4 regions of the Planococcus maritimus genome follow, and region 2 is predicted to be linked to each of the others. Evidence: riboswitches for the same ligand, from Rfam matches in the RefSeq annotation. Region 2 holds a riboswitch; each other region holds the start of a gene.
What was found. A riboswitch is a leader RNA that binds a small molecule or an ion and turns the genes downstream of it on or off. The one in region 2 is predicted to bind S-adenosylmethionine.
Positions count from the first base shown of each region.

Region 1 (8,204 bases), 650 kb from region 2:
TCCGGATCGCCAGAAAGCCGATGATTAAAATAACCATTAAAATCGTTGCAGCCAGTGCAGAGGTATTGACCCCGAGCAAAAAGCGTCCCAGGATAATGAGCACCGCACTGAGCATCGCTTGTGGCGGCCCTAGGAAAATCAGCAAGAGCATGACCGGGATAAAGCGTAAATCGACAATCGTTTCGGTACCTACTTGAATGGAAAAATACATTAGCAACAGTCCTAAGAGGCCACCGGCAAACCCATCAATCGCGATCGCCTTTTTAGCAGGCATAGTCTCCAGGCCGATTCTGTTCCTCAATTGCAAATAAATGAAAATCAATGCAATGAGCACAGACAAATTGATAAACAAATCTTCAAATAACAATAGCAATGCGTATTCTCCCCTCAGCGGCAAATGGCTCTTTTCTATTTTACGATCACAGGCTTCGCGTCCTATCATTGTTTCTGACTATAAAACTGAAGCGTGTGGTTTGCAGGTCTTTCTCAACCCTTACACTTATTTTACTTCAAAATCGATTTTTTAGTTTCTTTTGTATGTAAATTTGTTAGATATTTCATTTTCTCTACTCTCATTTTCAAGTCCACACTCATATTCGCAAAGTTCTACCTTTGTTAGGTGGATATTTCTACTTTTGTTAGGTAGATATTTCTACCTTTGTTAGGTAGAAGTTTGCGAGGATGAAAACTCATCAGGAAACCGTGGTCTCCACTGAAAACCGAAAAAGGCATCTTCTCTGTTTTCGTAAACAGGAAGATGCCTTTTTATGCATATAATGAATTCTTTGCAGCATCAGCTGGGGCGACGGTCACCCGTTCGATCCATTCTAAGGACTTGGCAACGATGACATCCAACTCGTAGTCCATTGACGCAATATGGTAGGAGTTATGCAGTTCATGCTTGCCCGCCTGTTCTGAACTGATCTTGCCGAGAAGGTAATCGGTGTTAGAAGGCGGCACGACATGGTCTTCAAGTGACTTGAAACACAAGACCGGGCAGCGAACTTCGCCAAGTTTTGCGCGGACAGCATCCAGATAGCCGAGCAATTGCTGATACGCTTTGACCGGCGCCTGCTCATAAGTGATTTCCACCGCGTCCACTTTTTTGATATCGGGCGCATCTTCTGTGACGTAAGTGTGGGCCGGCTGATGGCGGAAAGTTTCAAACTGGGGAATATCGATCGCCGGATTGATCAACGCGATCCCTTCAATTTCAGGATGGCGACTGGCCAGATCCAAACTTAAAGTGCCCCCCATTGATTGCCCGACGACAAAGACCTTTGCGCACGATTTTCTGAGTTCGGTATAGGCCCGCTCGACAGTCCCGAACCAGTCGTCATAAGAAAACTGTTCCAGATCCTTGTAATGAGTACCATGGCCCGGCAACCGTGGACAGGAAACCGTATAGCCTTGTTTTCCGAGCGCTTCGCCTAACTCTCTGACGCTTTGCGGCGTGCCAAGAAAACCATGGCACAATAAGATGCCGATGCTATGGCCTTTCAGAAAGAAAGCTTCCGCCCCTTCTATGACAGGATATTGTTCGTTCATGCAAGCCCTCCTCCAGTAATTTCAAAATAAAGCCAATTAGTTTCAGCCTTCAGTGCAACGAGTCAAAAAGCTTATTCATATTAGACTATATTTAAAACCTACTTGTCAACTAGGTTTTAAAAACCAGACGAGCAGGCGATGCTTTAAACTTCCGAAGCCTTCCCTTGGCGCGCCCACGACGCGATCGCTGCAATATCAGCGGGCGTCGTGCTGCAACAGCCGCCGATAATGTCAGCACCCGCTTGATACCAGGCTTTCGAATTGGCTGAAAACGCACTGGCCGATGGTTCTTCGCTCCAGGTTTTGCTTACCGGGTCGTAAGTGGCGCCGGAATTTGGATAGACGATGACCGGTTTCGAAGACGTGCTTTTCACTTCCTGGATCAAGGATTCGATAAACTGCGGCGCTGTGCAATTAATGCCGATCGCCGCCACTTGCGGTTGTTCCTCGAGCCATTTCGCACAATCCGCAATCAGCTTCCCGTCGCTGATATGGAACTCATCTTTCGCGCTGAATGTGAACCAGGCTGACACTTGCGGAAATTCTTCCAGCACGCTCACGATCGCTTTCGCTTCCACTAGGCAAGGCAAAGTTTCACAGGCCAAAATATCCGCCCCTGCTTCCACCAGCACCCGGATGCGCTCTCTATGAAATGTGGCCAATTGCTCTTCGCCGATTGCATAGCCGCCGCGGTATTCGGAACCGTCCGATAAAAACGCGCCATACGGGCCGACAGATGCCGCCACTAAAGGCTTCGGCCTGTCCGTTCGATTCGCCGCATCGTCCCAAAACTCATCGCGCGCTTGCGTCGCCAATTGGACGGACTTCGCGATCAACGCGATCGCTTGTGATTCTGTCAGCCCTCTTTCCCGGTAGCCTTCAATGGTCGCCTGGTAACTGGCTGTAATGGCACAGTCCGCCCCCGCCTGGAAATAATCCGCATGCACTTGCTTGATTAACTCCGGTTTTTCCATCAATATTTTCGCTGACCATAAGGAATCATTCAAATTGCATCCATAGTTTTCAAGCTCTGTCGCCATGGCCCCGTCCACGATCAGGACCGGGAACTCGTTCAATACCTGTTCAATCGGGTTCATCCCAAACCATCCTTCCGCTCTCAGTCGTTTCACTTTATTCCCTCAGCCTTGGACGGCTTTTCCTAAAAATTGTCTCGTTCTTTCGACGGCGGGCTCGGTGAAGATTTGCTCAGCCGTTCCTTGCTCGATGATGACGCCGTCTTCCATAAAGATGACGCGGTCCGAAATTTCCCGCGCAAAACTCAATTCATGGGTCACGATGAACATCGTTTTTCCGGTGTCCGCGACGCGGCGGATGGTGGCCAATACTTCATCGACCAGTTCGGGGTCCAAGGAAGACGTTGGTTCGTCGAATAACAGCACTTCAGGATCCAAAGCGAGCGCCCGGGCGATGCCGACGCGCTGTTGCTGGCCGCCGGATAATTGGGCGGGGTAATGGCTCAGTTTATTCGACAAGCCGACTTGTTCCAGCATCTCGATGCTTTTCTTGTCAGCCGTGTTTTTTTTCATCCGCTTAACGCTCGTCAAACCGACGGAGACATTTTGTAGCACGGTCAGATTCTTGAACAGGTTGTATTGCTGGAACACCATCCCTGTTGCTGTTCTGAGCGCGAAGACTTCTTTTTTCTTAGCGGCCGCCGCATCCACCCGCTTTCCACCGATTTCCACGATGCCGCTCGTCGGATCTTCCAGAAAATTGATGCAGCGCAACAGCGTCGACTTCCCAGAACCGCTTGGCCCGAGGACCGCCACCACTTCGCCTTTTTCGACGGTTAAATCGATGCCTTTCAACACATGCTGGCGGTCGTAATATTTATGCAAGTTCTCTAATTTAATCATCAAGCAATCCCTCTTTCATATCTGCGTGCACGCTTCTCGATCTTCACCAATAAGCGCTCGACGGCAATGCACAAGATCCAATAGACGATCGAGACGGCGATATACACTTCAAAGAACGCCAAACCCCGGGAGCCGAGGATTTTTGCCTGCCCCATGATATCGATGACGCCGATGATGAACACGAGCGAAGTGTCTTTGATGGTGCTGATGAACATATTGCCAAGGTTCGGGATCGCTACCGTCAGAGCTTGCGGAAAGACGATCTTCAGCATCATCTGAACAGGCGTCATGCCAATCGCTTTGGCGGCTTCGAACTGCCCGCGGTCGACCGATTCGATTGCCGAACGGATCGTCTCGGATAGATACGCGCCCAAATTGATGGAAAAGGCCATCAGCGCATAGAATTCCGGGGCAATGCTATTGACATCCGCCGACTGAAGCCAGCCGTATTCGCTCTGAAGAAAATAAATGATTTTCGGAATCCCGTAAAACACCAGGTAAATCTGAACCAATAAAGGCGTCCCTCGGATAAAGGAGATATAGATCGACGTGATGACGCTCAGCACAGGCACTTTGTAGATTTTGATCAATGCCGCAGCCACGCCGATGAGTAAACTCAATAGCAGCGAGCCGACTGCGATGCCGATCGTAACCGGCAGCCTGGAGAGGATGGCGGGAAAGCTCTCGATTAAGAAATTCACATCCAGTAAGTTTTCCATTGTCTCTGTCCTTCCGCTAGCTTATTCAGGGATGTAGTCGCCGCCGGTCCATTTCTCGGACAGTTCGGACAAGGTGCCGTCTTCTTTCAGCTGTTTCAAGATCGGGTCAATCAAGGCCTTCAATTCCTGGCCTTTTTCTTCGTCTTTCAAGACGATTCCCATGTCGTCATTGACTAAGGATTGGCCGACAATCTCCACGCCGAGTTCATTTTTTTCCAGTACCGCGTTCATCATGATCGGGTCGTTGACGTATGCGTCGACACGGCCGTTCTGCACATCCTGCAGAATTTCCGACGGGTTACCGCTTTCGCTGTATTTCAATTCAATCGGCTCGGCGGCGGTTTCGTTATATTCCTCCAGCAATAAGGTGTAAGAATCGCCCGCCAACGCCCCGACCGCTTTGCCTTCCAAATCTTCAATCGTTTGGATGTCTTCGCGGCCTTCTTTTACTGCAATGACCGTTTCCGCTGCGAAATACGATTCATCGGTGAACAAATACTTTTCTTGGCGTTCCGGCGTTTTCGCCACTTGGTCGGCGATGGCCTGGATTTTATTCGACTCGAGTGCGAGGAACATGCTGTCCCACGGCACAGCGACATATTCGAACGTGTAGCCGTCCAATTGTTCATCGACGGCTTTCATCATGTCCACGTCGTAGCCCGTCAATTGGTTGGCGTCATCCGCGAAAGCGAAAGGCGGATAGTCATTTTGTGTCCCAACGCGTATCACTTGGTCTCCGTCAGCGTTTGCTGTCTCTCCCGACGAACAGCCGGCTAGTGCCCCGGCAAGCCCCACTAAGCAGGCGGTTGCGATTACGTAAGCATTTCTTTTCATGGTTCAAGCTCCTTTTTGAATGCGATTTTTTATGGTTTCAGTAGACTTCCTGGCCTTTTTCAAGCGCCCTTCCCGTTTTTGGATGCAAAAAAGCCTCTTTCAATAGGAAAGAGGCTTTGACCAATTTCTTATCTCTCAGAATGAATACATCCTGCAGGAATTAGCACCTCTCATGAACATGATGGTTGCTGGACGTCATAGGGCCTGTCCCTCAGTCTCTCTGGATAAGTTATTTAATTTTTTTAACATATTAACGATAGTATTTGAGATAGCCCTTGCTGTCAAACTCTTTTTGAAAATAAATCAAAATTCCGCATAAAAATTCAGGAGGAAATTGACAAAGCCTGCCGGATTGCATACCATCGATTTAATATTCCATTGCTGCCGGGCTTCGGGGCGGCATGTATCCAATACAAGAGCGGAGTGAACACAAGATGAGCGAAGAAACTGTTTTTGATGTCGCCATTGTCGGTGCCGGCACGATGGGCATGGCCGCCGGCGCCTTTTTGGCACAGCAAGGCAAGAAGACATTGGTGATCGATGCATTCGACCCACCCCATGCGAACGGCAGCCATCACGGAGACACACGATTGATCCGCCATGCCTACGGGGAAGGCAGGCATTACGTTAGGTTAGTGTTGCGCGCGCAGCAATTATGGGAAGACTTGGAGAAGCAGACCGGCTACAAGGTGTTCGACAAGACCGGGGTCATCGGACTCGGCCCGCAAGACTCCTCTTTTCTGCTCGAAAGCATCGCAGCCGCCAATAGCTACGGCTTGCCGCTCGAAATATTGAGCAGCGGCGCCATCCAGGAAAGGTGGCCTGGCTTCACTGTGCCCGAGCATTTCATCGGCTGCTTTGAGGAACAGGCAGGCGTGTTGTACAGCGAAAATGCCATCCGTGCTTACAAAAAACTGGCGCTTGAAAACGGCGTTCACTATGTGCCGAATACACCCGTCCAGCACATCGATATACAGGAAGGGGATCACGTGAAAATTTCTACCGCGCACGGTGTTTTCTATGCTGAAAAAGTGATCGTTACAGCTGGGGCTTGGGCGAAGAAACTGTTGCCGGACCTGCAATTGCCGATCCAACCGACGCGCAAAGCGGTCGGCTGGTTTGAAGCACCGGAGATGTACGATGCCGATCAATTTCCGGGGTTTTTTGTGGAAGGTCCCGAGATGATGTTCTACGGCTTCCCGAGCATCGACGGCGCTGGCGTAAAAGTCGGACGGTCGGACGGCGGGCAGCCAATCGACCCGGACGAACAAACCCAGAACTTCGGGCAATACGAATTGGATGAAGGCGACTTAAGAAGATTCTTGGACCTGTATATGCCGGAAGCGAGCGGAGAGTTGAAACAAGGCAAAACTTGTTTATACACTGTCTCGGACGACCATAACTTCATCATCGACCGCCATCCGGACAACGAGCGCGTCATTTTCGCCTGCGGCTTTACCGGCCACGGCTTTAAATTCGGCAGCGTCATGGGCGAAGTGTTGAGCCAATTGGCCACAGACGGCCACACCGAATTCGACATCGGCCCCTTCTCACTCAACCGTTTCAAACTATGAGCTAAAAAGAGTCTCTCCTTAATGATGAAGGAGAGACCCTTTTGATTGTCGAGAAAGTTAAGAAGACGTATTTTCCGAAGCTTATCGCTCGCTTTCCGTGGGGCGGGAATCGAGCCTCCTCGTCACTGCGTTCCTGCGGGGTCTCTCAAACCCGCTAGTCCCACAGGAGTCGAGCAAACGCTTCTCCAAATACTCAACTAACACATTGATTTTTGATTGATTTTTGAATGTATAAAAGGAGAGCCTTTTTTATTTGTAGCAATTTGTAGGTTTTTTCAACACTCTAAAGAGTCTCTCCCTATTGATAAAGGAGAGACTCTTTTTCGATAGTGACCACTTGCTTGGTTTCGGCTGCTTCCATGATGCCCAAAATGACTTTCAGTGATTTCAAGGCATCTTCTCCCGTAACGATTGGCTCTTGGTCCAAGCGTATCGAATCGACGAACGCATCAATGACGCCGCTCGGAGTCTGGTTGTCATTCGTTTGGATCGCTTCCAGCTGGTAGTTCACTTTCTCGCCGGATTCCATGATGAGTTCCAGCTGATACTCGTCGTCGTGGTAGATTTTCATGATGCCTTTCTCGCAATAAACAACGGTGCTATTGTCCTCTTCCCCGTAATAGGTCCAGGAGAAGGCGGCGTTCCCGAGGCGCCCTTTTTCGGTCGCCAAGCTGCAGACAAGATTGTCGCATACTTCAATCGGCTCACCGTTTTCATCCGTTTTGTGCAAAGCTCCCTGGAAGGCGCTCACTTGAATGATTTCATCATCGAGCAAGTAATGCAGTAAATCGATTTTGTGGATGCCGAGGTCGCCGCCGACACCAAAACCTGAACGCTCTTTTTTAAAGAACCACGTCGAGTTTGTTTTATTGATGCCCCAAGATTCAGGGCCCGAATGGCCAAAAGCTGTACGGAAGGTCAAGATTTTCCCGAGCTCCCCTCCTGCCAGGATGTCCCGTGCTTTCTGGTGTGCAGGTGTGAACCGCTGATTGTGGTCGACCATCAGTTTCTTGCCGGATTTTTTCTGTGCTGCCAAAATCTCTTTGGCATGTTCGACCGTCAAGGAAATCGGTTTTTCGCACAGCACGTGCTTGCCGCTCAATAGTGCCTGCGTGGAAAATAAACGATGGTTTTCATTCGACGAACAATCGCTGATGGCGATAATATCCGGATCGTTGAATAAGTCTTCGACATTCTCGACATTCCTGCCGCCGAACAATTCCACCATCGCTTCGGAACGATGGAGGTTGCGGTCGTAAAAGACGATTTCATCCACGTATGGATTGGCTGTATATTCCGGTGCGTGGCGCATTTTCGTAATGGCCCCGCAACCGATGATGCCTACCTTGATGCCCATGCGATCCCCCCTTTTGTCTCTCATAGATTGCGATGCGCTCCCAACATACTCGAATTCGACTCAAGCACAATAGCTGCTGTTGGTAGAAAATAAAGCAAAAAAACCACGAAAGAAAATGTTCCGCAGTCTTTTTAGCTCAGTGCTTCTTTTCGTGAAGACGCCGGTGGAGCGCATGTACCTGTTCGGCAAGTTCTGGCACCGGCCCGTCTACGCGCGCCTCTACAAGTATGTCCCCGATCGATAAATTGCGCACAGGCGAAGGCGCGGCTCCAAGTTCTTTCATCCACTCGCCCAA
Region 1 covers NZ_CP016538.2:3,206,135-3,214,338, forward strand. The annotation lists gene BBI11_RS15855 (GGDEF domain-containing protein) at 1-373, opposite strand, end outside; gene BBI11_RS15860 (alpha/beta hydrolase) at 766-1,548, opposite strand; gene mmuM (homocysteine S-methyltransferase) at 1,692-2,645, opposite strand; gene BBI11_RS15870 (amino acid ABC transporter ATP-binding protein) at 2,688-3,425, opposite strand; gene BBI11_RS15875 (amino acid ABC transporter permease) at 3,425-4,144, opposite strand; gene BBI11_RS15880 (transporter substrate-binding domain-containing protein) at 4,166-4,978, opposite strand; SAM riboswitch class I at 5,104-5,209, opposite strand; gene solA (N-methyl-L-tryptophan oxidase) at 5,413-6,552, shown strand; gene BBI11_RS15890 (Gfo/Idh/MocA family protein) at 6,851-7,909, opposite strand; gene BBI11_RS15895 (nucleoside deaminase) at 8,046-8,204, opposite strand, start outside.
Region 1: another riboswitch for S-adenosylmethionine. It lies ahead of BBI11_RS15880 (transporter substrate-binding domain-containing protein); the one in region 2 lies ahead of BBI11_RS03040 (LLM class flavin-dependent oxidoreductase).

Region 2 (8,204 bases):
TGAAGTGATTTCCTTGCCGATCTTTATCGTGAAACTGGTTTTTGTTTCTTTCATCATCGGCTATATCACATGGGTGCTTGCGGGATACAACGGCTTTTCGTGGACGGTCGTCATCATGCTGCTCGTCGTCGTCATCTATCATTTCCTGTCGACGAAAACCGTTCTTGGGCGCAATATTTATGCGGTTGGCAGTAACCCGGAAGCGGCCCATTTAAGCGGCATCAATGTCACGAAAATCACCATGATCGTCTTCGGTTCGATGGGCATGCTTGCCGCCTTGTCGGGCATCCTGTTCACAGCGCGGCTGCAATCGGCAACAACGACAGCCGGGACTTTGTTCGAGCTCGATGCCATCGCGGCCGCTTATGTCGGCGGGGTATCTTCAGCTGGCGGGGTCGGCAAAGTCACCGGCGCTATTATTGGGGCGATCGTTATGGCGTCCTTATCGAGCGGCATGAACTTGCTCGGCGTCGGCATTTCCTATCAGTATATGATTCGCGGGGGCGTCTTGGCCGCGGCTGTTATTTTCGACGTCATGACACGCAAGCAACGCGGGTAACTTCATCACAGACAAGCACCTTCACAGGAAGGTGCTTGTTTCCATATAGACCGTATTGCGAATTTTCCGACAGGTGGTAAGATGAGAACAGTTTAGTCGCGAAAAGGGGAGCGAACCGTGAGAAAAAAAGTCATCTTTGTGCTGTGCTCATTGTGTGCCGTACTCGGGTTTTTTACTATATTGTCTGTCCACAAAGTCCTGAATTCGGAATGGGAACTGCCATCCGCCGTCAGCAGCGAACAAGAGCGAAAGCGAATCGTTCTCATTACCCAAGAGTTGGACACGCCATTCTGGAAATTGGTCGGACAAGGCGCTGCCAGTCAAGCAGAGCGGGAAGATGTCGGTTTCGAAATTTGGGGAAGCTACGGGAAAAACCAGGAAGATTTCCTCAAGCAAGTGGAAATCGCACTTCATTCGAAAGTGGACGGGGTCATCGTGCAAGGCAATGATACCGATGAATTCCAGCAATTGGCACGTATCAAAGCTGCTTCGTACGGCATCCCCATCATCACGGTTGCCAATGATGTACCAGTCGAGAAAAGCTTGCGCAAAACCTACGTGGGCTCGGATCATTATGCTGCCGGTGAGTTGCTGATGGAACAATTGCTGGACGATATGGGCGACTCAGGAGAAATTATATTGCTGGGTGATGGCAATCTTGAATACAGCGAGCAACTCCGCTTGAACGGGATGGAAGACCAGCTCGAACAATATCCCGGGATCCAGTCCATCTATATCGAAAGTGGGTCTTCCGATGAGGAAGCAGCGGATGCTGCGCAGAACGCCCTGAACCAGCATCCGAATGTCGATGCATTCATTTTGCTCGATATCCGCCAAGCCCGGGTAATCATGCAGGAAATCAGCAGCCGCACCGAACTCGACCCGTTCTATCTGTATTCGTTCGATGATGGTTCGGATGCTTCTGCTCTGTTAACGGAAGGGAAACTCGATGCGATCATCGAACAATCGCCGGAAGAAATGGGAGAGAAAAGCGTCGAAATGATGATGAAATGGCTTCGCAATGAAGTCGTGCCCCTTGATTCCAAAGGATATGTGACCGATATCCGCATAGTGGAAGGAAAGGATGAATTGCCGTGAACACGATCCAAAAAAAGATTTGGATGCTCGCGGGAATCGTCATTGTTATGATGTTCGCGATTTGGCTGGCATTGACGTTCTATAACCAGAAAATGCAGGATCAATACAATGATATTTTGGAGCGCTATCTGCAGATGAATGAAGTGACTGCTTCGAGCCAGCAGACTGTGGCCAATTTGAACGACCATTTATCCAACCCGACAACCCGCTCAGCCACAACACTTGCAACTAGCCAGCAAAGGCTGCAGGATGCTCAGGCATCGCTTTTGGAGTTGCGCAATGCGGACAATGAGTTTTCCTTAACCAATTACAGCAATATGATTGAAAGCTTTACGGAAACCGTGGAACGTTCCGTCACTTTCAGCGAACAAGGGGAAAACGACATCGCAGCAAGCGAATTCACAGAAGCGAACCGCATGTCTGTCTATATCTCCGAGATGACTTTATCGATTTTCAATTCCGAACTCAGGACCTACGAACGTTTTTACCGCGACATTATCCGGCAATCACAGGAATTAAACACGATGGGCATTCTATTGTTATCACTCACAAGCGTTTTATTATTATTGTTCACTTATTTATTTTCCTTGAGCATCACCAAGCCGGTCCATCAATTGACAAAAGCGGCAAACGAACTGGCCAAGGGCCGCTTTGACCAGCCGATCCGCGTAAATTCCAATGATGAAATTTCCTTTTTGGCGAAAACCTTTGACCATATGCGCGTGAACATCAATAAATTGATTGTAGAAATCCAGCAAAAAGCACAAGTCGAAAGTGAATTGCAGGAAAGCCAATTGCTGCTGCAGCAAAGCCAGATGCGCCACCTGCAAAGCCAGATCAATCCTCATTTCCTGTTCAACACCTTGAATACCTTATCGAAAAAAGCTTATTTGGACGGCGCGGAAGACACCAGCGATCTATTGGTCAGCGTAGCCGGTTTGCTGCGCTATAACCTGAAGCGCCTCGACCATACAGTGACCCTCGAAGAAGAAGCGCATGTCCTGACGCAATATATGGATATCCAAAAAGCCCGTTTCAGCGACCGATTGACGTTTCATATGGAGTTGGATGCATCGGCCTTGGTTTATCAGATGCCAAGTCTAACGCTTCAGCCGCTCATCGAAAATGCCGTGATTCATGGCATCGAACCGAAAGAAGAAGACGGCGAAATCTGGTTCCGCATCAAAGATGAAGACCAGTATATACGTGTGGAAATCGAAGATAATGGCCGAGGGATGGATGAAAATAAAATCGAACAGCTATTAACAGGCGGCATCGCTCCCCAAGAAGGTCATGCAACGGGCATCGGCTTTGCCAATGTCGCGAAACGGCTACAGCTGTTCTACGGCAGCGATAATGTGGTGGAAATCGAAAGCACGCCACAGTATGGGACGAAAATCATTTTGAAATTGCCGAAAGTAATGGAGGTTGAAAGTTATGTTTAAGCTCCTGCTCGTGGACGACGAACCGATCGAACGTGAAGGGATGAAAGCAATCTTGGAGCGTTCGTTCGAGGATATAGAGATCAAACAAGCGAAAAATGGCAAACTGGCTGTGGAAATCGCAGCCGACTGGCAGCCGGATATTATCTTCATGGACATCATGATGCCGGTCATGACAGGCTTGGAGGCGATCGAACGGATTCGCGAGACCGACCCGGAAGTTGAAGTCGTCATGATGACGGCGTTCGATACCTTTGACTACGCCAAGCAAGCGATCAAATTGGGCGTGAAAGATTATTTGCTGAAACCGAGCAAAGCGGCGGAAATCGTGGCAATCGCCGAGAAATTGTTCAACCATTTGAAAAAGAAAGCGCAGCAACAAAGCTCCTTGCAAAAAGCGATGGCGATTGTAGAGATGGATATCGTCACACAATTATTATTCGATCAGGTCCAGGACATGCACATCGATTTGTTAGTAGAGATGAAAGGGGCCGAGCCCGCCACAGAGAAATTCGTCATGACGATTGCGGTCCCTAGAGGTGCGGAAGAAATGTGCCAGGACATCAAGCGAGAAATCAACGGAATGCCCCATATTTGGGCAGGACCATGCTACGACAGGCAATTGCCACTCATCATCTTTCGTGACCCTGCGCATTCGTTCCGCTCCCAAGCGATCACGCTCGCCGATAAAATCCTGTCGGCAAGCGGTAAACGGGACCGATGCTTCGTCGGAATCGGAACCGTGTGCGATTCATTTGGGCAGGTGCGGGATTCTTACCAGAAATCATTAGTCGCGATGAGCGATTTAGCGATTCCTTCGCGTTACCGTTTCTATGCAGCTGATTTAGAGCCGGCCCCTTCGCGTAACCCGGCACTTATCAAACAACAAGAAAAAAGAATGGCCGATTGCGTCCGGCTCGGCGATTGGGAAGCTGTCGAAGAAATCATCACCGGCTTGATCCGGCAATTGGAGCGGATGGGCGAACCTGTTCTCAGAACCCAGCAGCGTTCCCTTGAATGGGTTTGGCTCTCCAACCGGATCATGGCTGAGTTAGGAGTTGAGACAGACGCACCTTATTATGTAGTTCCGGTTACAGATTATCGTCAATTAATGATGGAAACTTCGGATTTGATCAATGTGTTAAAGCAAAATTACGATATGCATTTCAACCGGCTGGAATTTGATAAAATCCACCAAATTAAGCAATTCATTACCGAGCATTCCCATGAAGATATTTCATTGGAAGTGCTGGCAAGAAAAGTGGATTTAAGCCCTATCTATATCAGCAAATTATTCAAGGAAAAGCTGGGCATTAATTACATCGACTTTCTAACGGAATGCCGGATGGGGAAAGCCAAGAAACTATTGGCAGACCCGGAAATCAGCTTGAAGGCGATTGCCTTAGAAGTCGGGTACCATGAGCCCAATTACTTCAGCAAAGTATTTAAGAAAATGACTGAGCTGTCCCCGACGGAATATCGCTCGAACCTGCTGAATTCAAAACGCAGACAAGGGATCAGCACATGAAGCTGCTCATGCGGATATCATTGTTAATCAGCATCAGCGTTTTGGTGTCGGGTTGCCAGGAAGAGGCAAAGCTCCCTGAAAAAAGCGTGTTCAAAGAAGACGAAACGGTACAAGATGAAGAGCCATTGAAAATCGGCTTTGCGATGGATACCTTGAAAGAAGAGCGTTGGCTGAAAGACCGAGAGTTGTTCGAGCAAGCGATCGAATCGCGCGGACTGGAAGTGGAGATTGCCGCAGCGAACGGGGATGATGCGCTGCAGATTGCCCAAGCCGAAGAAATGATCCAGGAAGGCATTGATTTGTTGGTCATTGTGCCGCATAACGCGGAAGCGACCGCAGCGATTGTCCACAAAGCGCATGGAGCGGGCATCAAAGTGATCGCTTACGATCGTCTCGTGAAAAATGCGGAAATCGATTTATACGTCTCTTTCGACAATGAAAAAGTGGGAGAGCTGCAAGCTGAAGAAATGCTGGAACTGGTTCCGGAAGGCAATTATGTCTACATTGGCGGCGCTCCGACTGACAATAATGCGCATTTATTGAAAAAAGGCGTATTTGACGTGCTGCAACCGGCGATTGAACGCGGCGACATCCATATCATTTATGATGAGTGGACAGAGGATTGGGCGCCGGAACAAGCATTTGCCCATATGTTAGAGGCTCTGGAGATCAACGGCAATCAAATTGATGCCGTCATCGCGGCCAATGACGCGACGGCTGGCGGGGCGATCGAGGCACTTGCACAGAAAGGACTCGCCGGGGCTATCCCGGTCGCAGGGCAAGACGCAGAACTCGCCGCCGTGCAACGTATCGTCGATGGCACGCAAACGATGACCGTCTATAAACCGATTCAGCAATTATCAGAGCGTGTCGCAGCGCTTGCAGTCGATTTGGCGCAAGGGAATGCCATCGAGCCGACTGCCAGCATCAATAATGGGAAAAGCGAAGTGCCGTCTGTGCTGCTTGAACCAATAGCGGTCGATATCGGCAATCTGGAAAGCACCGTGTTCGCAGATCATTTTCATTCGGCAGAAGAAATCGACGGGATGGAATAGCTCATGTTAGAGTACAAAATGAAAAATGAAGAAAAATTTACAATATTCGGTTGACTTCTATATTTCCTAGTACTAAGATAGGGATTAATTAATTTCATAATCTTATCCAGAGAAGCCGAGGGACTGGCCCGATGACGCTTCAGCAACCCCTGATTTAATCAGGAAGGTGCTACTTCCAGCAAGGAGAGATTCCTTGGGAGATAAGAGAGCGGACCCGGCATTTCAAATAGCCCTCTTTTCTCATTTTCCGAGAAAAGAGGGCTATTTTTATGTTCCAGGAACTGCGGAAATCATAATTTCAAAAGGAGGAATTAGACGATGACGAAGAAACGGATTTATTTGAACGCATTTGAGATGGTGTGCGCAGGTGGGCACCAGTCGCCGGGATTGTGGCTTCACGAAGACGATCGTTCGCATACATACAAGGACAGCGAATACTGGATTGAGCTTGCGAAGCTATTGGAAAAAGGGAAGTTCGACGCGGTGTTCCTGGCTGATGTGCTCGGGACCTATGATGTTTACGGCGGCACGCGCGATGCGGCACTTCGCAATGCCGTGCAAACGCCGGTCAACGATCCGCTACTAGTCGTGCCGCTCATGTCATCGGTGACTGAGCATTTGAGTTTCGGGGTGACGGCCTCTGTCAGCCACGAACACCCTTATACGTTCGCGCGGCGCATGTCGACACTCGACCATCTGACCAAAGGGCGCATCGGCTGGAACGTCGTCACTTCCTATTTGAAAAGCGCCGCAGTCAATATCGGGCTCGATGACCAGATGAGCCATGATGAACGTTACGAATTCGCCGCCGAGTATTTGGACGTTTGCTATAAATTATGGGAAGGCAGCTGGGAAGACGGTGCGGTCGTGCGCGACAAACAGTCGAAAGTCTATACCGACCCGTCCAAAGTGCATGATATCGGCCACGAAGGCAATTACTTTAAAGTGCCGGGAGCGCATCTATCGGAACCGTCGCCCCAGCGCACGCCGGTCTTGTTCCAGGCAGGGGCTTCGCCGCGCGGACGGGAATTCGCCTCGAAGCACGCCGAATCGGTGTTTACGGCAGGGCCGACCATTCCCATTGTGAAAAAAGGCGTCGATGCGCTGCGTGAACGCATCCAAGCGAATGGGCGCGACCCGGAAGATGTGCTCGTCTATACGACCTTTACGGCCATTGTCGGGAAGACCGAAGAAGAAGCACAAGAAAAATACGAAACTTTGAAAAGCCATGTCAGCTACGAAGGGGCGCTCGCGCTCTTAAGCGGCTGGACCGGCATCGATTTTTCCGGATACGATCCAGAAGACACGCTCGAATACATCCAAAGCAACGCCATGCAGTCAGCGGTTGAAGTGTTCACGCGTGCGGATCCGGACAGAAAATGGACGATTGGGGAGCTCGCGACATTTGTCGGCATCGGGGGACGCGGGCCGGTCGCGGTCGGAACGCCTGAGCAAGTGGCGGATGAAGTCGAGCGCTGGAGAGATGAAACAGGCGTCGATGGCTTTAATTTAGCGTATACACTTGCCCCGGGAAGCTTCGAGGATTTTGTTGAACTGGTCGTGCCGGTTTTACAGGAACGCGGGCTCGTCCAAACGGAATATGCGGAAGGTACGTACCGCGAGAAAATCTATGGCAAAGGCCAAGCGCAGTTGAAGGACAATCATCCGGGCAAAAACTTCAAGCATTTGCACGAACTAGCCGGAAACTAAGGGAGGAATCGATATGCTGACAGCTTACTGGATCGCCGTCGCCGTCTTTTGGGCAGCAGGACTGACTTTATGGAATAAACTTTACCCAAAACCGAAAGGAGGCGAGCGCCATGGGAGATGAAACGTCGTGGCTATTGCCATTCATAATCGTTATGCTTGTCGGCTATTTTGCGTTAACCACATGGCTCGGCAAAAAAGGCAAAGCCCATAGCGGATCGATGAAAGGCTTTGCAATCGCCAAAGGCAAAGTCAATCCGGCAGTTGTCGGCATGAGTTTCGGCGCGTCTTACGCCAGTGCGAATTTGTTTCTGGGCGTTCCCGGATGGGCGTATACATACGGCTTGTCGACTTTGTGGTATACAATCGGCTGCTTCGGGGTGACATGGCTCGGCCTATTGCTGTTCACGAAAACCTTCTGGCGCTACGGACAGAAAAATGGCGGCAGTTTGACGATTCCCGAGTGGCTTGGCAATCGATACAATAGCCAAGTTTTGCGCGTGCTCGTCGCTTTATTGGTATTGTTCAATATCTACTACATCGTCGGGCAAAATGTCGGACTCGCGACGATGTTTGAAACGGTGATCGGTATTCCTTATTTATGGGGCATTGGGATTGGTGTCCTCATCACCGTCGTTTACGTCAGCCTCGGCGGAGCGTTTGCGCAGATCGTCAGCGATGGCATCCAAGGAGCGACGATGGCAGTCGTCTCGCTATTGTTATTCATCTCGCTGTTATGGACGATCGGCGGCGGGTGGAATGTCTTCGGGACCTTGCAATCAGAGCTGCGCGCGATCGACCCGGTACTCGTTGCG
Region 2 covers NZ_CP016538.2:571,559-579,762, forward strand. The annotation lists gene BBI11_RS03015 (sugar ABC transporter permease) at 1-559, shown strand, start outside; gene BBI11_RS03020 (sugar ABC transporter substrate-binding protein) at 677-1,657, shown strand; gene BBI11_RS03025 (sensor histidine kinase) at 1,654-3,102, shown strand; gene BBI11_RS03030 (response regulator transcription factor) at 3,095-4,627, shown strand; gene BBI11_RS03035 (sugar ABC transporter substrate-binding protein) at 4,624-5,682, shown strand; SAM riboswitch class I at 5,782-5,889, shown strand; gene BBI11_RS03040 (LLM class flavin-dependent oxidoreductase) at 6,001-7,392, shown strand; gene BBI11_RS03045 (sodium:solute symporter family transporter) at 7,503-8,204, shown strand, end outside.

Region 3 (8,204 bases), 1.1 Mb from region 2:
ACCACAGTCGAGATTTTACCGTCCGATATGAAAGGCGATTACGAAAGCCTGCACATGCTCATGAGCAGCGAACCCGATATTTTTAACCACAACATCGAAACGGTGCGCCGCCTGACAAAACGTGTCCGTGCAAGAGCAACCTACGACCGTTCGCTGGAATTGTTATTGCGTGTCAAGGAAATCGCGCCGCATGTGCCGACCAAGTCGAGCATTATGGTGGGACTCGGGGAAACGAAAGAAGAGATCATCGAGGCGATGGATGACCTGTTGGCGCACAAAGTCGACATCATGACGATTGGCCAGTATTTGCAGCCGACATTGAAGCATTTGGATGTGGTCCGTTATTACCATCCGGACGAATTCCAGGAATTAAAAGAAATCGCACTCGCCAAAGGCTTTAAGCATTGCGAGGCCGGCCCGATGGTGCGTTCGTCTTACCATGCGGATGAGCAAGTGAACGAAACCGCTGTCCAGAAACGCATCAAATACATGAAAGGCGTCGAATCGACAGGCGCAAAAATCGATCGTATCGAGTTCTGAGAAGAGTGATGGCACTAGGCGAACAGAGAGATACATTCTGTACACACAAAAGCAGCGGCACAGGCCGCTGCTTTTTTATGGAGTCTTATTGAATATTTCCTGGGAAATGCTCAGGGGAAAGCCAATTATTTTGCAGTTTTTGCGACTTCCACAATGACTTGAGTGGCTTTTTCCATGTTCTCTGCAGAGATGAACTCGAATTTACCATGATAGTTTTCGCCGCCCGTAAAGATATTCGGCGTTGGCAAGCCCATATAAGATAGTTGGGACCCATCTGTGCCGCCTCGAATAGGCAGGATATCAGGTGAAATTGCCACTGTCTTCATCGCTTGTTCTGCCTGGTCGACGATTTCTATAACTGGCTCGATTTTCTCGCGCATATTATAGTATTGGTCTTCGAGCACGAGTTCGATTGCTTCTTTCCCGAACTCTTCTTGCAATTCAGCCGCTACTTGTTCCATATGGCGTTTTTTCGCTTCGAATTTGCCTTTATCGAAATCGCGCACAAGGTACTGGAGCACTGCTTGCTCGACAGAACCGTTGAAATTATTCAAATGGATAAAACCTTCATAGCCTTCTGTTTTCTCGGGTACTTCATCGGCAGGCATTTTCGCTTGGAAGCGGGTGGCCACCGTGATGGCATTGACCATTTTGTCTTTTGCCGAACCTGGATGGACGCTCGTTCCGTGGACGGTCAGTTTAGCGCTTGCGGCATTAAAGCTCTCGTATTGAAGTTCGCCAAGCGGACCGCCGTCCATCGTATATGCATAATCGGCACCGAAACGGGCAACATCAAATTTATGCGGGCCACGGCCGATTTCCTCATCCGGCGTGAAGCCGACGCGAATCCTACCGTGCTCGATTTCCGGATGTTCGATCAAGTATTCCATCGCTGTCATGATTTCAGCAATGCCTGCCTTGTTGTCGGCACCAAGTAAGGTCGTGCCATCTGTTGTGATTAAAGTATGGCCGATGTAATTTTGCAGAGCCGGGAAATCAGCCGTTTTCATCGTCACTTTGCCGTTTAATGGGATGTCTTTGCCGTCGTATTTTTCAATGCGCTGTGGATTGACGCCTTTGCCGGTAAAGTCGGTCGCGGTATCGACATGTGCCAAAAAACCAATGACCGGTCGCTGTTCAGTAGTAGTAGCCGGCAAGGTGCCGAATAAATAGCCGTGCTCATCGACTTCAACTTCTTTTAAGCCGACGCTTTTCATTTCTTTTTCCAGTTCAGCGAGGAGATCCCACTGGCCGGGTGTTGAGGGCGTTGCATCCTTTTCAAAATCGGATTGCGTGTCGATTTTGGCGTAGCGAATCAGACGTTCGATTAACTTTTCGATCATGGTAAAGCCTCCTATGTAGGTAATGTCTCCATTTTAGCACGAAACTCGAAATAAACAGAAAAACCAGCGCCGGGGCGCTGGTTTTTAAGCTTGTTGTTTGGCGGACAGTGAGCGGACATGGGCTTGTTTGACTTGAGCCAATAAAGCATGTTCCGTCAGCAAGCGGTACCCGGTTTGTGCCAATGCTTTTGCGCCTCTGATCAAAGCCTCATCGCCTGCTTTGGAGCGGGCGGCTTCCCGGAATTCCTCGGTATGGGCAATAAGGCTCTCAGGACCGATTTTGATATAACCATGGGCAGTCGGCACTTCATAGCTGATATTGCCGGCATCGGTCGACCCGAGCCCAGAAATGCGCGAGTCGGCTACGTTGTCGCCCAAAGTTTCAAGCTCCGCTTTAAGAATTTTATCGAGTTCAGGCGTCACGACAAGATCTTTCACTTCATTTTGGAAACGCTCGATTTCGACACGTGCCCCTGTCGCAAGGGCAGCACCTTCAGCGATGGCACGTATTTTTTTCGCCGTCTCAGCGGTTTTCTTCCAGGAGTCGCCGCGAATATAGAAACGGGCGGAGGCGTACTCCGGAATAATATTCGGTGCATCGCCTCCGTGCGTGATGATGCCATGAACCCGTGCATCATCTGGCAATTGCTGGCGAAGGGCGTTGATGCCATTAAACAGTTGAAGCACGGCATCGAGCGCATTAATGCCTTTTTCAGGAGAGCCTGCAGCATGGGCTGGCTTGCCGTAAAAATGAAAACTTAAGGGATCGACGGCAAGCGAAGGGCCGGTAACCGCCGAATTTCCTGATGGATGAAGCATCAATGCAGCATCGATTTTTTCAAGCAGGCCGTGTTTGACGAAGCTGCCTTTCGCGCTGCCGTGTGGTCCGCCTTCCTCAGCGGGTGTGCCAAGGACGACGACACGCCCACCGGTCAATTCCAAGGTTTTACTGAGCGCTATCGCGGCTGCGACACTGGTCGTGCCAATAATATTGTGTCCACATGCATGACCAATTCCAGGCAAGGCGTCGTACTCAGCTAGAAAAGCGATGGTCGGCCCTGGTTTTTGGCTGTCGCGGACTGCGTAAAAAGCCGTCTGATGGCCAGCGACACCATCTTCCACCTGAAATCCGGCTTCTTCGAGTAAACCGGTCAACAGCCCGCTCGCAAAGACTTCTTCATTGCCGATTTCTGGATTTTCATGGATGGCATGGCTGATGCGCAGGTAGTGGGCGCGATTCTTTTCAATCGATCCGGTAATGGTTTCACGTGCTTCGGTAATGGTTGTCATGTGAGGTCCCCCTTGGAATATCGTGTATGAACGATCTGCTGGGTCTGTTGTTTATTGATAATCGACTAATTCTTCAACTGAAACGAAAGTTGGGATTTGAGCGCCTTCTGTGTGCTCGATGACAAATTCAGCGGTATCTTCTTCTTGGTACAATTCAACGATGCGCTGATAGGCTTCGTTGTCCTCTTCGCCAGCTTGTGCGGCAATCAAGTTAATATATGGTTTTGCCGTATCACTTTCTCTCGCAATCGGATCTTCTGTCGGGTTCAATCCAGCGTCCACAGCAATGCCATTATTAACGATGGATGCTGCAACATCAGCCATCGCACGCGGTGTGTGTGCCGAAGTCATCGGGACGATTTCGATGTTTTTCGGGTTGTCGATGATGTCTTCTGCTGTGCCCGTCAATCCGGCATCGTCGGACAAGGTGATAAGCCCCGATTCATCGAGTAAGAGGAGTGCACGGCCCATATTGGTCGCTTCATTCGGCAAAGCGATTTGAGCGCCATCAGGAAGTTCTTCAATCGATTCGTATTTGTCCGAATACAAGCCCATCGGCGCGATAACAGTAGAGCCAATCGGCACGATGTCGACATTATGTTCTTCAACAAATTCATCGAAATAAGAAATCGTCTGGAATGCGTTTAAGTCGAGTTCGCCTTCAGCGAGTGCCAAGTTCGGGGCTACGTAATCCGAGAACGTGATGATGTCGAGCTCGATGCCTTCTTTGGCGGCTTTGTCCCCGACGTAATCCCAAATCGTCGTATCTGATCCACTGATGCCGAGTGTCACTTTCGTTGTTTCGTCAGCTGAACTGTCGTCTCCGCAAGCGGTAAGAAGTGTAGCTAATCCGGCTGTGGCTAAAAGTGCTGTTATTTTTTTCATAATGAAATCCTCCAATTGGTTTTATGATAGTTGATTTGATAGATGTAGAACTTGGTGAGAATAAAATTAACTACGTCGAACTCTGCGGGACATCAAGTTGCCGAGTGATTGGACGCCTTGGACTAAGACAACGAGAATGGCGACCGTCAACAGCATGACCACTGTGTCGAATCGCTGATAGCCGTAAGTGATGGCCAAGTCGCCAAGCCCGCCGCCACCAATGGCACCTGCCATGGCGGATGCGCCGATCAAGCCGACGATAGCGATCGTCAACGCCAAAACAAGTGAACTGAGCGCTTCCGGGATCAGGAATCGGAAAATGATTTGTCCGGGAGAAGCACCCATCGCCTGGGCGGCTTCGATGACGCCTTTATCGACTTCGAGCAAAGAGTTTTCGATGAGTCGGGCGATGTATGGCCCGGCGTAAAATACCAACGGGACGATGGCTGCCGCTGTACCGATTGATGTACCAACGATGATGCGTGTCAGCGGAATGATGGCAACCATCAAAATGATGAATGGCACTGAGCGGAAAATATTGATGACAATGTTCAATACGTTAAATACAGCTTCGTTTTCGAGTAGATGGCCCTTTCTTGTAACGACCAGCAAGATACCAAGCGGCAAGCCGATGACAAGGGAGAATACGAAGGATGCGCCGGTCATATAAAGCGTTTCCCATAAAGCTTCTAAAATTTGTGATTGATCAACCTGCATATTGTTGGACCTCCTCTACTTGAATCTTATCTTTACGAATCGAAGCGAGGGCGCGGTCGATCTCTGCAAGAGCGCCATCGAATTCAACGATCAAATTGCCGTATGGAATGCCCTGAAGTTCTGTAATATTGCCAAACAACACATTCAAATCAAGCTGAAACTCACGCGATACTCTTGACATGAACGGCTGGCCGACTGAATTTCCGGTAAACTGCACACGATAAATGGGCCGAGTGCCGTCGTTTTGGCGAATCTGTTCGAGCAACGAATCGGGCAGCTCGTCATTCATGACAGAACGAACAAAGCGCTTTGTCGTCGCGTGCTGTGGATTGGTGAATACTTCAAACACGCTGCCTTGCTCGATGACGCGTCCTTCTTCCAAGACGGCCACTTTGTCACAGATTTCACGGATAACGCCCATCTCATGGGTGATGAGCAAGATGGTGATATTGTATTCTTTGTTGATCCGGCGCAGTAGATCCAAGATAGACTGGGTCGTCTGCGGATCGAGTGCAGACGTTGCTTCGTCGCAAAGAAGAATGGACGGGTTGGTCGCCAAGGCTCTAGCGATGCCGATGCGCTGCTTTTGACCGCCGGATAATTGATCCGGGTATTTTTTGGCCTGGTCGGCGAGTCCGACAAATTCCAAAAGCTCAGCTACTTTCCGATCGATTTCCGCTTTTGGTGTCTTGGCCAAAAGCAGTGGCATCGCGATATTATGATGCACGGTTTTTGAATTCAGCAAATTGAAATGCTGGAAGATCATGCCGATGTCTTTTCGTGTGTCGCGAATTTTGCGTGCGCTCAACGTGGAAATATCCTCTCCGTGGATCAGCACGCGCCCTGTTGATGGGCGTTCGAGCAAATTCACGGTGCGGATCAACGAGCTTTTTCCAGCGCCGCTGAATCCGATGACGCCGTAAATTTCTCCGGTCTCAACGGTCAAGTCGATGCCATTGAGTGCATGGACTTGCTGTTTTCCGGATACATAAGTTTTCTTGACTGCTTCAAATTGAATCATGGTGTCCCTCCTGTGGCTGCAAATAACGATTCGAATGAGTGCAAACGAACACTTTCTTGAAATAACAACAAAAAGCCCTCTTTTTTCTTATGCGCAAGAAAAAAGAGGGCTCCAAAATATGAAACCATCTCATTCTCATCTTCCAAATGCTAGAGCATTTGCAGGAATTAGCACAGTTTTCGCTGGTTTGCGAATCTGCTGCCGAAACGTCATAGGGCCTGTCCCTCGGTTTCTCTGGATAAGAAAGTGATGTAAGCTATTCAATTCGTGATTCCTACTCTATTTTGAAATAGCGAAAAAGTCAACATGTTTGTTAAAATTTTTTTGGGGGAAATTTCGTTTATATAGTAGTTTAAATTTTTAGAAAAATACACTTGACTTTAAGTATCGCTGCACTCTATACTGTTCCACAAGCAAAAAAAAAACTAAATACTCTTATCACGAGAGGCGGAGGGAATAGGCCCTACGATGCCCGGCAACCAACAGGCTCATGTCTGGAAAGGTGCTAAATCCTACAGTGCGCATTTGCGTCGCTGAAAGATAAGAGGAGGCAAATCCGTAACTAACGGCCCTCTTCTTTCTGAAGAGGGTCTTTTTCTGTCCTCCTCAAATCCGAATAACCGATCACAAAAACAGGAGGAATGAACAATGACAAACTTTAAACCAGAAACTCTACTTTTACACGGCGGCCAAGAACCCGATCCAGTAACAGGGGCACGCGGCGTACCGGTCCATAAAACGACTTCTTATGTATTCAAAGATACAGAGCACGCACAAAACCTATTCGGCTTGAAAGAAGCGGGCAATATTTATTCGCGGATCATGAACCCAACAGTCGATGTATTCGAACAACGCGTCGCATTACTTGAAGGCGGAACGGCAGCGGTTGCTTTGTCTTCCGGAATGGCCGCCATTGCATTCTCTGTATTGAATATCGCTGAAGCGGGAGATGAAATTATTGCGGACAGCAACCTATATGGAGGTACGTATAATCTCTTCGCCAATACCTTGCCGCGTTATGGCATTAACGTAAAATTCGTTGATGCGACCGACCCTGAAAATTTCCGTGCAGCGATTACAGACAAGACGAAAGCCTTGTTTGGCGAAATCATTGGAAATCCTAGTTTGAACGTATTCGATGTGGAACGAGTCGCGGATATCGCCCACGAAAATGGAGTTCCATTATTGATCGATAACACATTCGCTTCTCCTTTCGTCAGCAATCCGATCGAATTTGGAGCAGACGTAGTGATCCATTCCGCCACGAAATGGATCGGCGGGCACGGGACGACAATCGGCGGCGTAGCGGTCGATGCGGGGCGCTTTAACTGGGACAATCCACGCTTCCCGAACTATACCGAGCCGGACGAAAGCTACCACGGCATCCGTTTTGGCATCGACGTGCCGGAAGCGGCGTTCGCTACCAAATTGCGCGTCCAGCTATTGCGTGATTTCGGCCCATCGCTCAGCGCGGACAGCGCCCATGCCTTGTTGCAGGGACTTGAAACCTTGCATCTGCGGATTCCGCGCCATGCGACGAATGCGCAAAAAGTTGCAGAATACTTAAAAGGCCATCCGCAAGTCGAGTGGGTCAATTACCTGGGTCTCGAAGGCCATCCATCGAAAACACTTGCTGATAAATATTTGAAAGACAGCTACGGGTCGATCGTCAATTTCGGCATCAAAGGCGGAAGAGAAGCAGGACGCAAAGTCATCGATGGCGTTCATTTATGGTCGCATGTCGCGAATGTTGGCGACGCCAAATCATTGATCATCCATCCGGCTTCAACGACTCACCAGCAATTGACGGCAGAAGAGCTGAAAAACACTGGCGTTACGGAAGAGTTGATTCGCTTGTCTGTAGGATTGGAAAACCATGAAGATTTAATCGCTGATTTAGAGCAAGCCATTCAAGCGGCAGTACTCGAGAACGCGTAAGGAGGGGATTGGGATGAGCACAGTATCCATCGGCCAGCTAACACTTGAATCAGGCCAACTATTGCCTGAAGTAGAATTGGCGTATGAACGTGTCGGGGAAAGTTCTGCACCTGCGATTCTGGTTTGCCACGCATTGACAGGTGATCAATACGCAGTAGGAACTGCGGATCAACCAGGCTGGTGGGCGGGTCTGATCGGTTCTGGAAAAGCGGTGGATACTGAACAATTCCAAGTCATCACATTCAATGTGCTCGGCGGCTGCAATGGGTCGACAGGGCCGCTGTCCATCAATCCAGAAACCGGGAAGCCTTACCGCGGCACCTTTCCGGAATTGACGATCCGTGACATGGTCAAAGCAGAGCGCCAAGCATTGGAACTATTAGGTATCGACCATCTCACGGCAGTCATTGGCGGCTCTCTCGGCGGTATGAAAACTTTGGAATGGGCGCGGCTTTATCCGGACTTTTTGG
Region 3 covers NZ_CP016538.2:2,743,300-2,751,503, reverse strand. The annotation lists gene lipA (lipoyl synthase) at 1-540, shown strand, start outside; gene pepT (peptidase T) at 666-1,883, opposite strand; gene BBI11_RS13605 (M20 family metallopeptidase) at 1,968-3,173, opposite strand; gene BBI11_RS13600 (MetQ/NlpA family ABC transporter substrate-binding protein) at 3,225-4,058, opposite strand; gene BBI11_RS13595 (methionine ABC transporter permease) at 4,125-4,775, opposite strand; gene BBI11_RS13590 (methionine ABC transporter ATP-binding protein) at 4,765-5,796, opposite strand; SAM riboswitch class I at 5,929-6,041, opposite strand; SAM riboswitch class I at 6,229-6,343, shown strand; gene BBI11_RS13585 (O-acetylhomoserine aminocarboxypropyltransferase/cysteine synthase family protein) at 6,445-7,734, shown strand; gene metX (homoserine O-acetyltransferase MetX) at 7,748-8,204, shown strand, end outside.
Region 3: another riboswitch for S-adenosylmethionine. It lies ahead of BBI11_RS13585 (O-acetylhomoserine aminocarboxypropyltransferase/cysteine synthase family protein); the one in region 2 lies ahead of BBI11_RS03040 (LLM class flavin-dependent oxidoreductase).

Region 4 (8,204 bases), 650 kb from region 2:
TCGTCAAGGAATCATCGTCCTGCTTTTTTGCATCGCGTGTTTTATAATCGGTCGGGTTCACTGACACGGCCTTTACCTCGACAAGCAAATCATGCTCTTTTGGCTCAGGCTTATCCAATTCTACCGCTTCAAATTCCGGTGGCTGTTCCGTATTTCCAGGTTTGTAAAATCCAAGTGCTGTCATTTTTGAACTCAATTCACTTCGCCTCTCTTTCCTTTATTCATATATTCATTGCCATTCGTTCTATTGCACAGCCGAAATATCTTCAACGTAAGCATCAACAACCACTGGCCTTTTGCTTGTTTTCACTTTCGATAAGGCATCTTGTAATTCTTCGCGCGTTTTTACGGTATACCCCTCTCCGCCGCACGCGATGGCGAATGCCGCAAAATCGATATTGGCAATTTCGACATTTGTCGGCTTGTTGCCCGTCATTTTCTGTTCGTCTTCGATTAATTGAAGCTTTTGGTTGTTGAAGACGATGACGAGCATCGGCAAATCGTATTTCACTGCGGTGACAAAATCTTGCATGCCCATAGAAAATCCGCCGTCTCCGACAATGGCGATCGCTTGTCTATCGGGATAGGCCAGTTTCGCTGCTAAAGCCCCAGGAAGACCGCAGCCCATCGTACCGAGCCACGACGACAATACGAGCTTTTGCCCAGTCAGCTGCAAATATTTTGCCGTCCAAATCGTGATGCTCCCGACATCGAGCGAAACGACGGCATCGCGCTCCATGATGTGTTGGATTTCACCGATCACTTGCTGGGGCTGGAGTTTATCGGTTTGTTTATCGATATCTGCCTGCAGCTTGTCATGCCAATCGTTCCTTTTCTCTTTGAATTCCTCTAAAAAACCAGCATCTCGTTCACCGAGCTGACCTGTTAACCAAGAAAGTGCCGGTCCAAGATCACCCACAATCCCAACTGTCGCTGGATAATATTTGCCGATTACTCGAGGGTCGACATCAATCTGGATAGCTTGCGCTTTTTCCGGCAAATACTCACGGTATGGATAAGCAGTACCTGCTAGGATGACGAGGTCTGTCTGCTTCATCGCTTGTTTTGCCGGCTCTGTCCCGAGTTGCCCGAGCTGCCCTAAATTATTCGGGTGGTCATCTGGAACCAAGCCTTTTGCCGGAAGCGAAGCAATCAGCGGCGCGTTTAATTTATCGGAGAATGCCAATACTTCACTAGAAGCATTCTGCGCGCCTTTGCCTGCCAGAATGACTGGTTTTTTCGCAGATTGCAATAGCTCGAGTGCCTTAGTCAAATCGTCTTGTGCTGCCCGGATGTGTGGTTCTGAATATTCGGGGGACGTCATCTGTTGGTCGCGTTTAATTTTCGTGCTGAATAAATCATCCGAGACGACAAGGACAGCCGGCCCTTTTTCAGCGTAAGCTGCACGGACTGCCTGGTTGAGCATATCGGGCAATTGCTCGGCGGTTTGCACGCGGCGGTTATAGACCGATACGTCTTCAAACATCGATTCCAATTTCAACTCCTGAAACGTGTCGGTGCCAATGGAGTCGCTGGCTACTTGACCGACAATCGCAAGTACCGGTGTTTTGTCTTTCTTCGCATCATACAAGCCGTTTTGTAAATGAATCGCCCCAGGTCCCGCAATCGACAAGCACACGCCGATGTGCCCTGTCAGTTTCGAATAGGCCGAGGCGGCAAGCGCGCCGGTTTCTTCGTGACGGATCTGGATAAAGCGAATGTCCACTTTGCGTAATTCTTCCATCAATTCGTTAATAGAATCTCCCGGCATTCCGTATATATGGTCTACATTCCATTGCTTTAATAATTCTACTGTGTGGCTGCCTGCGGTACGATCGAACATATTCATTCCTTCTTTCCTGATTTCTGTTGTTTCAACTCTTTATCCTTCCAGCGCATCTCTAAACCTTTTTCTATCCATATAAAAAAGCAGCAAGCTGTTTATCAGCCTACTGCTTTTCAGAGATTCTTTTTTTCATTTCTTCAGCGATCAATCGGAACGTCGTTAATTTATCATTGAAGTCATAAGCGACAGAGACAATCATCACTTCATCAGCCCCGTATTCTTCACCAAGCGCTTCCAATTGATCCACCACTTGTACAGGGTCCCCGACGACCATGCGCCGGCGATTTTCTGCCACGAGCAGCTTTTCAAATTTTGAATACTCATAAGTAAGCGCTTGATCAGGCGGGGGCGTCCCGTCAGAAGGCATTGCTTGCGCCCCCATCGCAAGAGACAGATCCAAGGAAGACGCGACGTATTCCGCCTGTTCTTGTGTGTCCTGACATACGGCAAAAATCGCTAGGCCCACATACGGCTTGTTGCCTTTATGAGGGACGAATGTTTTTCTGTAGCTGTTTGCAAATGGCTGTCCGCCTTCGCCATTAATGAAATGAGCGAACATATACGGCAAGCCCTTTTCGGCCGCCAAGCGCGCAGATCCTTCACCAGAGCCGAGCATCCAGATCGGCGGTGCATGTGGTGGCAGGGGTGTCGCTTTCATGCCGTAGTAATCATGGCTTTCTGGAATGCTGTTTTCCAAATACATGCGCAGCTCATCCAACTGCTCCGGAAAACGTCCCGCATCCCGCACACGTCCATTCGATAAAGCGAATGAGGCTCTCGGCATGCCACCTGGCGCACGGCCCACTCCAGCATCAATGCGGCCAGGGTATAAACTCTCCAGTAAATTGAAATTCTCGGCCACTTTGAAGGCCGAATAATGCGGCAGCATGACGCCGCCGGAACCAAGGCGGATCGACCTCGTTCTCGCGCCGATATGACTGATTAAGATCTCCGGAGAAGAACCGGCTAGGGTTTTGGCATCGTGATGTTCCGATACCCAAAAACGCGTATAGCCCCAGTCTTCTGCGTGTTGTGCTAACTGCACCGTATCAGCTAGCGCTTGTTGCGCTGTCTGTCCTTGAGAAACCGGAGATTGATCCAATATGCTGAAACGAAGCGGCATTTCCATCTCTCCTTTTTATTAACTATCGTTGTGAATAGATTAAAGGATTATTGGCTGCGGCGCATTCTTTCCGCTTCAACTGCCGTTTCGGCAAAATGCAGCATGGACTTGAATATTTCATCGCGCTCCGGTTCTTGCAGCAAATCGTGATAGCAGAACGGCCATTCCTTAAAATGAAATTCATTCGCAGACTGCTTGGACAGCCATGACCGTCCAGCTTTCGTCTGCGTAATCAAATCCCGCTGGCCCGTCTGAAGCATAATCGGCATATCCGGCAACTGTAGATGTGCGGCCTGCTCCAAATAAACGAGTAATTCTTTCCACCAAGCCGGCGAACTGAGCGATTGGATCGCTTGAGGCGCTTTCGCCGACTCTTCTTGGAATTTACGTCTCGTCAAATGACGCAATTCCACTCCGTGGTCGACTTTCCCTTTGCCGGTCAGTTTGCTGAGTCCGGACAAGGCAAGTGTTGGCTTGCTCGGGACTTTTTGCAGCTCAAACCAAGGAGAGCTTAGGATGGCGCCAGCAACAGGATGGCGATTTTCTGATAGCGCATGGATAGCGATCGAAGCGCCAAGCCCGTGTCCAGAAAGAATAACCGGCAAGTTATTTTCTGCCGCTAAGCGCAGCAGTTCAGCAGCGGTTTTGTCGTAATCATAGAAAGATTCCCGGTGCACAGCATCGGCTGATGTCTGCGTTCCGTGGCCTGGTAAATCAGCCATATACACATGAAAGCCATTCCTGCGCCAGTTTTCGATTTGCCATGCATAACGCTGATGTTCCTCATAGGCACTATGAATCAACACCACGACGCCTTTCGCTTCACCTTCTGCTTGCCACTTCCACATAACGCGCGCCTCCCTTATCCAGCTCGATCGATTGACCTTTTCCAATGTTTTGATACGATTAGAACTAATTACATCTTATCAATCTTAAAGGAGCTTTGCCATGATCTATCCATATAAAGACAAATCACCAAAAATTGACAAATCTGCATTTATCGCTGATTATTCGACTATAACAGGCGATGTCACAATCGGAGCTCATTCATCGGTCTGGTTCAATACCGTTATCCGTGGAGACGTTGCCCCGACCATTATCGGAAACAACACCAATATCCAGGATTTATCAATGTTACACCAAAGTCCGAACACCCCTCTTATACTTGAAGACGATGTAACGATTGGCCACCAAGTGACCTTGCACAGCTGCACCGTGAGAAAAGGCGCGCTCGTCGGCATGGGCTCGATAATCCTCGATGGCGCGGAGATCGGGGAAGGTGCTTTTATCGGCGCCGGAAGCCTTGTGCCGCAAGGAAAAACCATTCCAGCCGGCACGCTCGCATTCGGACGCCCCGCAAAAGTAGTGCGCGAATTAAACGAAGCGGACAAAACAGATATGGAACGCATCGTCCGGGAGTATGCGGAAAAAGCCGCCTACTATAAATCTCTTCAATAGAAAAAGCAGACGGAATTTTTCCGCCTGCTTTTTTCTTATGCGTTCGCTTGTTGTTTCAAAGCATCCGCTTTGTCTGTGCGTTCCCACGGAAGGTCGACATCCGTGCGTCCGAAGTGGCCATAAGCCGCTGTTTGTTTGTAAATTGGGCGGCGCAGATCCAACATCTTGATGATGCCGGCTGGACGCAAATCGAAGTTCGCGCGTACTAGTTCGATGAATTTATCTTCGCTGACTTTGCCTGTACCGAACGTATCGACCGCAATCGATACCGGATGTGCAACGCCGATTGCATAGGCAAGCTGCACTTCACACTTATCAGCAAGTCCAGAAGCGACGATATTTTTCGCGACGTAACGGGCTGCATAAGCACCGGAACGGTCAACTTTCGTTGCGTCTTTACCAGAGAATGCGCCTCCACCGTGTCTTGCGTAGCCACCGTACGTATCAACAATGATTTTACGGCCAGTAAGACCAGCATCGCCTTGTGGCCCGCCGATTACGAAGCGGCCAGTCGGGTTGATGAAGTATTTTGTCTCTGCATCAAGCAATTCAGCCGGTACGACTTCATTGATGACATATTCCTTCAAGTTGCGCTGGATTTGCTCCAAAGAAACTTCCGGATGATGCTGCGTTGAAATGACAATCGTATCGACACGCACCGGTTGATTGTTTTCATCGTATTCAATCGTTACTTGCGTTTTGCCATCAGGGCGCAAATACGGCAAGATTTCTTCTTTGCGCACTTCCGCCAGGCGGCGTGCAAGTTTGTGCGCCAAGCTGATCGGCAATGGCATCAATTCTTCTGTTTCGTTGGAAGCATAACCAAACATCAAGCCTTGGTCGCCTGCCCCAATTTCATCCAATTCCTTATCGGTCATCTGTCCTTCACGAGCTTCAAGTGCCACGTTGACGCCTGCAGCGATATCCGCCGATTGCTCATCGATTGCCGTTAACACAGCACTCGTCTCGGAGTCGAATCCGTATTTCGCGCGCGTATAGCCAATTTCTTTGACGGTTTGGCGGACAACTTTTGGAATGTCTACGTAAGTAGATGTCGTGATCTCTCCTGCAACAAGGACAAGTCCTGTTGTTACAGTGGTTTCGCATGCCACGCGTGCATTTGGGTCTTCTGTTAGGATGGCATCCAGAATTGCATCTGAAATTTGGTCGCAAATCTTATCCGGATGGCCCTCTGTTACTGATTCTGATGTGAATAATCGACGGTTTGTCAAAAAAAGTTCCTCCTTATATCCTGCGAGATTGCTCTCGAAATTGATACGGTACTCGTTTTCCCATGTCAAGTCCGTTTCCCTAGAGGGAATTGAACTTCCAGCTTTTTCAGCCTGCACACGAGGATTAAGGGCATTCCATAAAAAAATCCCTTCTCTCATCTTTAAGCAATGAGGAAAGGAATAATCATCATAAGCACCTTTCACTCTTATCGTCCAAGGCATACGCCTTGCTTCAGGTTGGGCACCATCGCTGCATAAACAGCAGGTTGCCGGGTTTCGTAGGGCCTGCACCCTCCACCAGCTCGGAATAAGAGTATCCGTTCAATTTCCCATCATACGGAATGAGTCAAGCGCTGTCAACGTTTTTAAAGGAAACGGTTGTCAGACTTTTAAGCATGCATCTTTTTCTACTATTGTATAAACACAAATCGCGAACATCGACAGATTTCTAGTTATTAGTATAGACTAATCATGGCAATGTGTTATACTAATGTTCGAATATACATCTTCCCCATTCATTTGGGAATAAACGAAAAGGAAGGTACATATATATGACTTCAGTGAACCTATCAAATGATTTGAAAGAGCTTGTGAACGGCTCGAATATCCATATGCAATTATCCGTTCCCCAATTGGTGGAAGCGGCAACATCCCGCGGGGAGGCTGTTCTTACGCGTGAAGGCGCTGTCAAAGCGGAAACTGGCAAATATACAGGCCGTTCGCCTAAAGACAAGTATATGGTAGAAGAGGCAATTTCGAAAGACAAAATTGACTGGGGCACTGTCAATCGCCCGATTTCCTCTGATATTTTTGAAAACCTATATGCTAAAGTCATCAATCATTTGAAAGAAAAAGACGCTTTGTATGTCTTCAAAGGCTTTGCCGGTGCAGATCCTGAATCGCGTCTGGCGATTCAGACGATCAATGAATACGCTTGGCATAACCTATTCGCCCATCAATTGTTTATCCGCCCTACTGCGGAAGAATTGAAGACGCATGAAGCTGAATTCACTGTCGTTTACGCTCCGACTTTCCACGCAGACCCTGCAGTGGACGGAACGGATTCTGAGACCTTTATCATCGTATCGATGGAAAAGAAAATCATCTTGATCGGCGGTACGGAATACGCTGGCGAAATGAAGAAATCCATCTTCTCGATCATGAACTATATCCTTCCTGAAAAAGACATCCTCCCGATGCATTGCTCAGCAAACGTCGGCAAAAACGATGATGTTGCTTTGTTCTTCGGCCTTTCAGGTACTGGAAAAACAACCTTGTCGGCTGATGAAGACCGCAAATTGATCGGTGACGACGAGCATGGCTGGTCCGATAACGGCGTCTTCAATATCGAAGGCGGCTGCTATGCCAAAACAATTAATCTATCACGTGAAAACGAACCACAAATTTTTGACGCGATTCGTTTCGGCTCGGTACTAGAAAACGTAGTGGTCGATGAAGATACCCGCATCCCGGATTACGATGACGGCTCGCTGACTGAAAATACGCGTGCAGCTTATCCGATCGATGCCATCGATAATATCGTCGTCCCTTCTGTTGCAGGACACCCGAAAACGATCGTCTTCTTGACGGCTGATGCATTCGGCGTATTGCCTCCAATCAGCAAATTGACGAAAGAGCAAGCGATGTATCATTTCCTTAGCGGTTACACATCGAAATTGGCTGGCACAGAACGCGGTGTCACGTCACCTGAAGCAACCTTCTCGACTTGCTTCGGCTCTCCATTCCTTCCGCTTCACGCAACCGTTTACGCTGAAATGCTCGGCGACAAGATCGATGAGCACGGTGCAGACGTCTACCTCGTAAACACGGGATGGACTGGCGGCGAATACGGCGTCGGGAGCCGCATGAAATTGTCCTACACACGCACGATGGTCCGCGCAGCAATCCGCGGCGACTTGAACGGTGTCGACATGGAACACGAATCGGTCTTCGGATTGAATATGCCGAAAGAAATTCCTGGCGTCCCGACCGAAGTTTTGAATCCACGCAACGCATGGGCTGATAAAGAAGCTTATGACCAAAAAGCACAGGAACTGGCGAAGAAATTCAAAGACAACTTTGAAAAATTCGGTACTGTGGATGCTGGCATCAGCCAAAAAGGCGGCCCTACGCATAATTAATCCAATTAAAAAGGCCAAGAGAAATGAGTCATTTCTCTTGGCCTTTTTTGTTTATTTTATTGTGGATTTCTACTTAAGCTTCTACCTCATCTTGACGACTAACTATGCCATTTTTGCGCTTCTCCTGATCTTTCATCCATACCGTCAATGCCTTCGCGGTTTTACGGTTCGCCAAAGGTGGGAAGAAATGCGTATAATCTGGAAAATACCAGGTTTCACAAGGCTGATGATTGAGTTCCAAAGCTTGTTCTAACAGAAAGGCTTGCTGAGGTGAGACATTATCGTCTTTCAAGCCATGGATAATCAGGTAAGCTGCCTTGCTTTCTCCGATATGCATCAACGGATTACGCTCTTCAAATGCCGGAAGTGCGGTATTCGGCGTGCCGCCGTAAAGCCGTTTCATC
Region 4 covers NZ_CP016538.2:1,218,896-1,227,099, reverse strand. The annotation lists gene BBI11_RS06205 (zinc-binding alcohol dehydrogenase family protein) at 1-184, opposite strand, end outside; gene BBI11_RS06200 (pyruvate oxidase) at 245-1,843, opposite strand; gene BBI11_RS06195 (LLM class flavin-dependent oxidoreductase) at 1,950-2,969, opposite strand; gene BBI11_RS06190 (alpha/beta hydrolase) at 3,017-3,817, opposite strand; gene BBI11_RS06185 (gamma carbonic anhydrase) at 3,918-4,427, shown strand; gene metK (methionine adenosyltransferase) at 4,463-5,659, opposite strand; SAM riboswitch class I at 5,863-5,973, opposite strand; gene pckA (phosphoenolpyruvate carboxykinase (ATP)) at 6,211-7,800, shown strand; gene BBI11_RS06170 (alpha/beta hydrolase family protein) at 7,874-8,204, opposite strand, start outside.
Region 4: another riboswitch for S-adenosylmethionine. It lies ahead of metK (methionine adenosyltransferase); the one in region 2 lies ahead of BBI11_RS03040 (LLM class flavin-dependent oxidoreductase).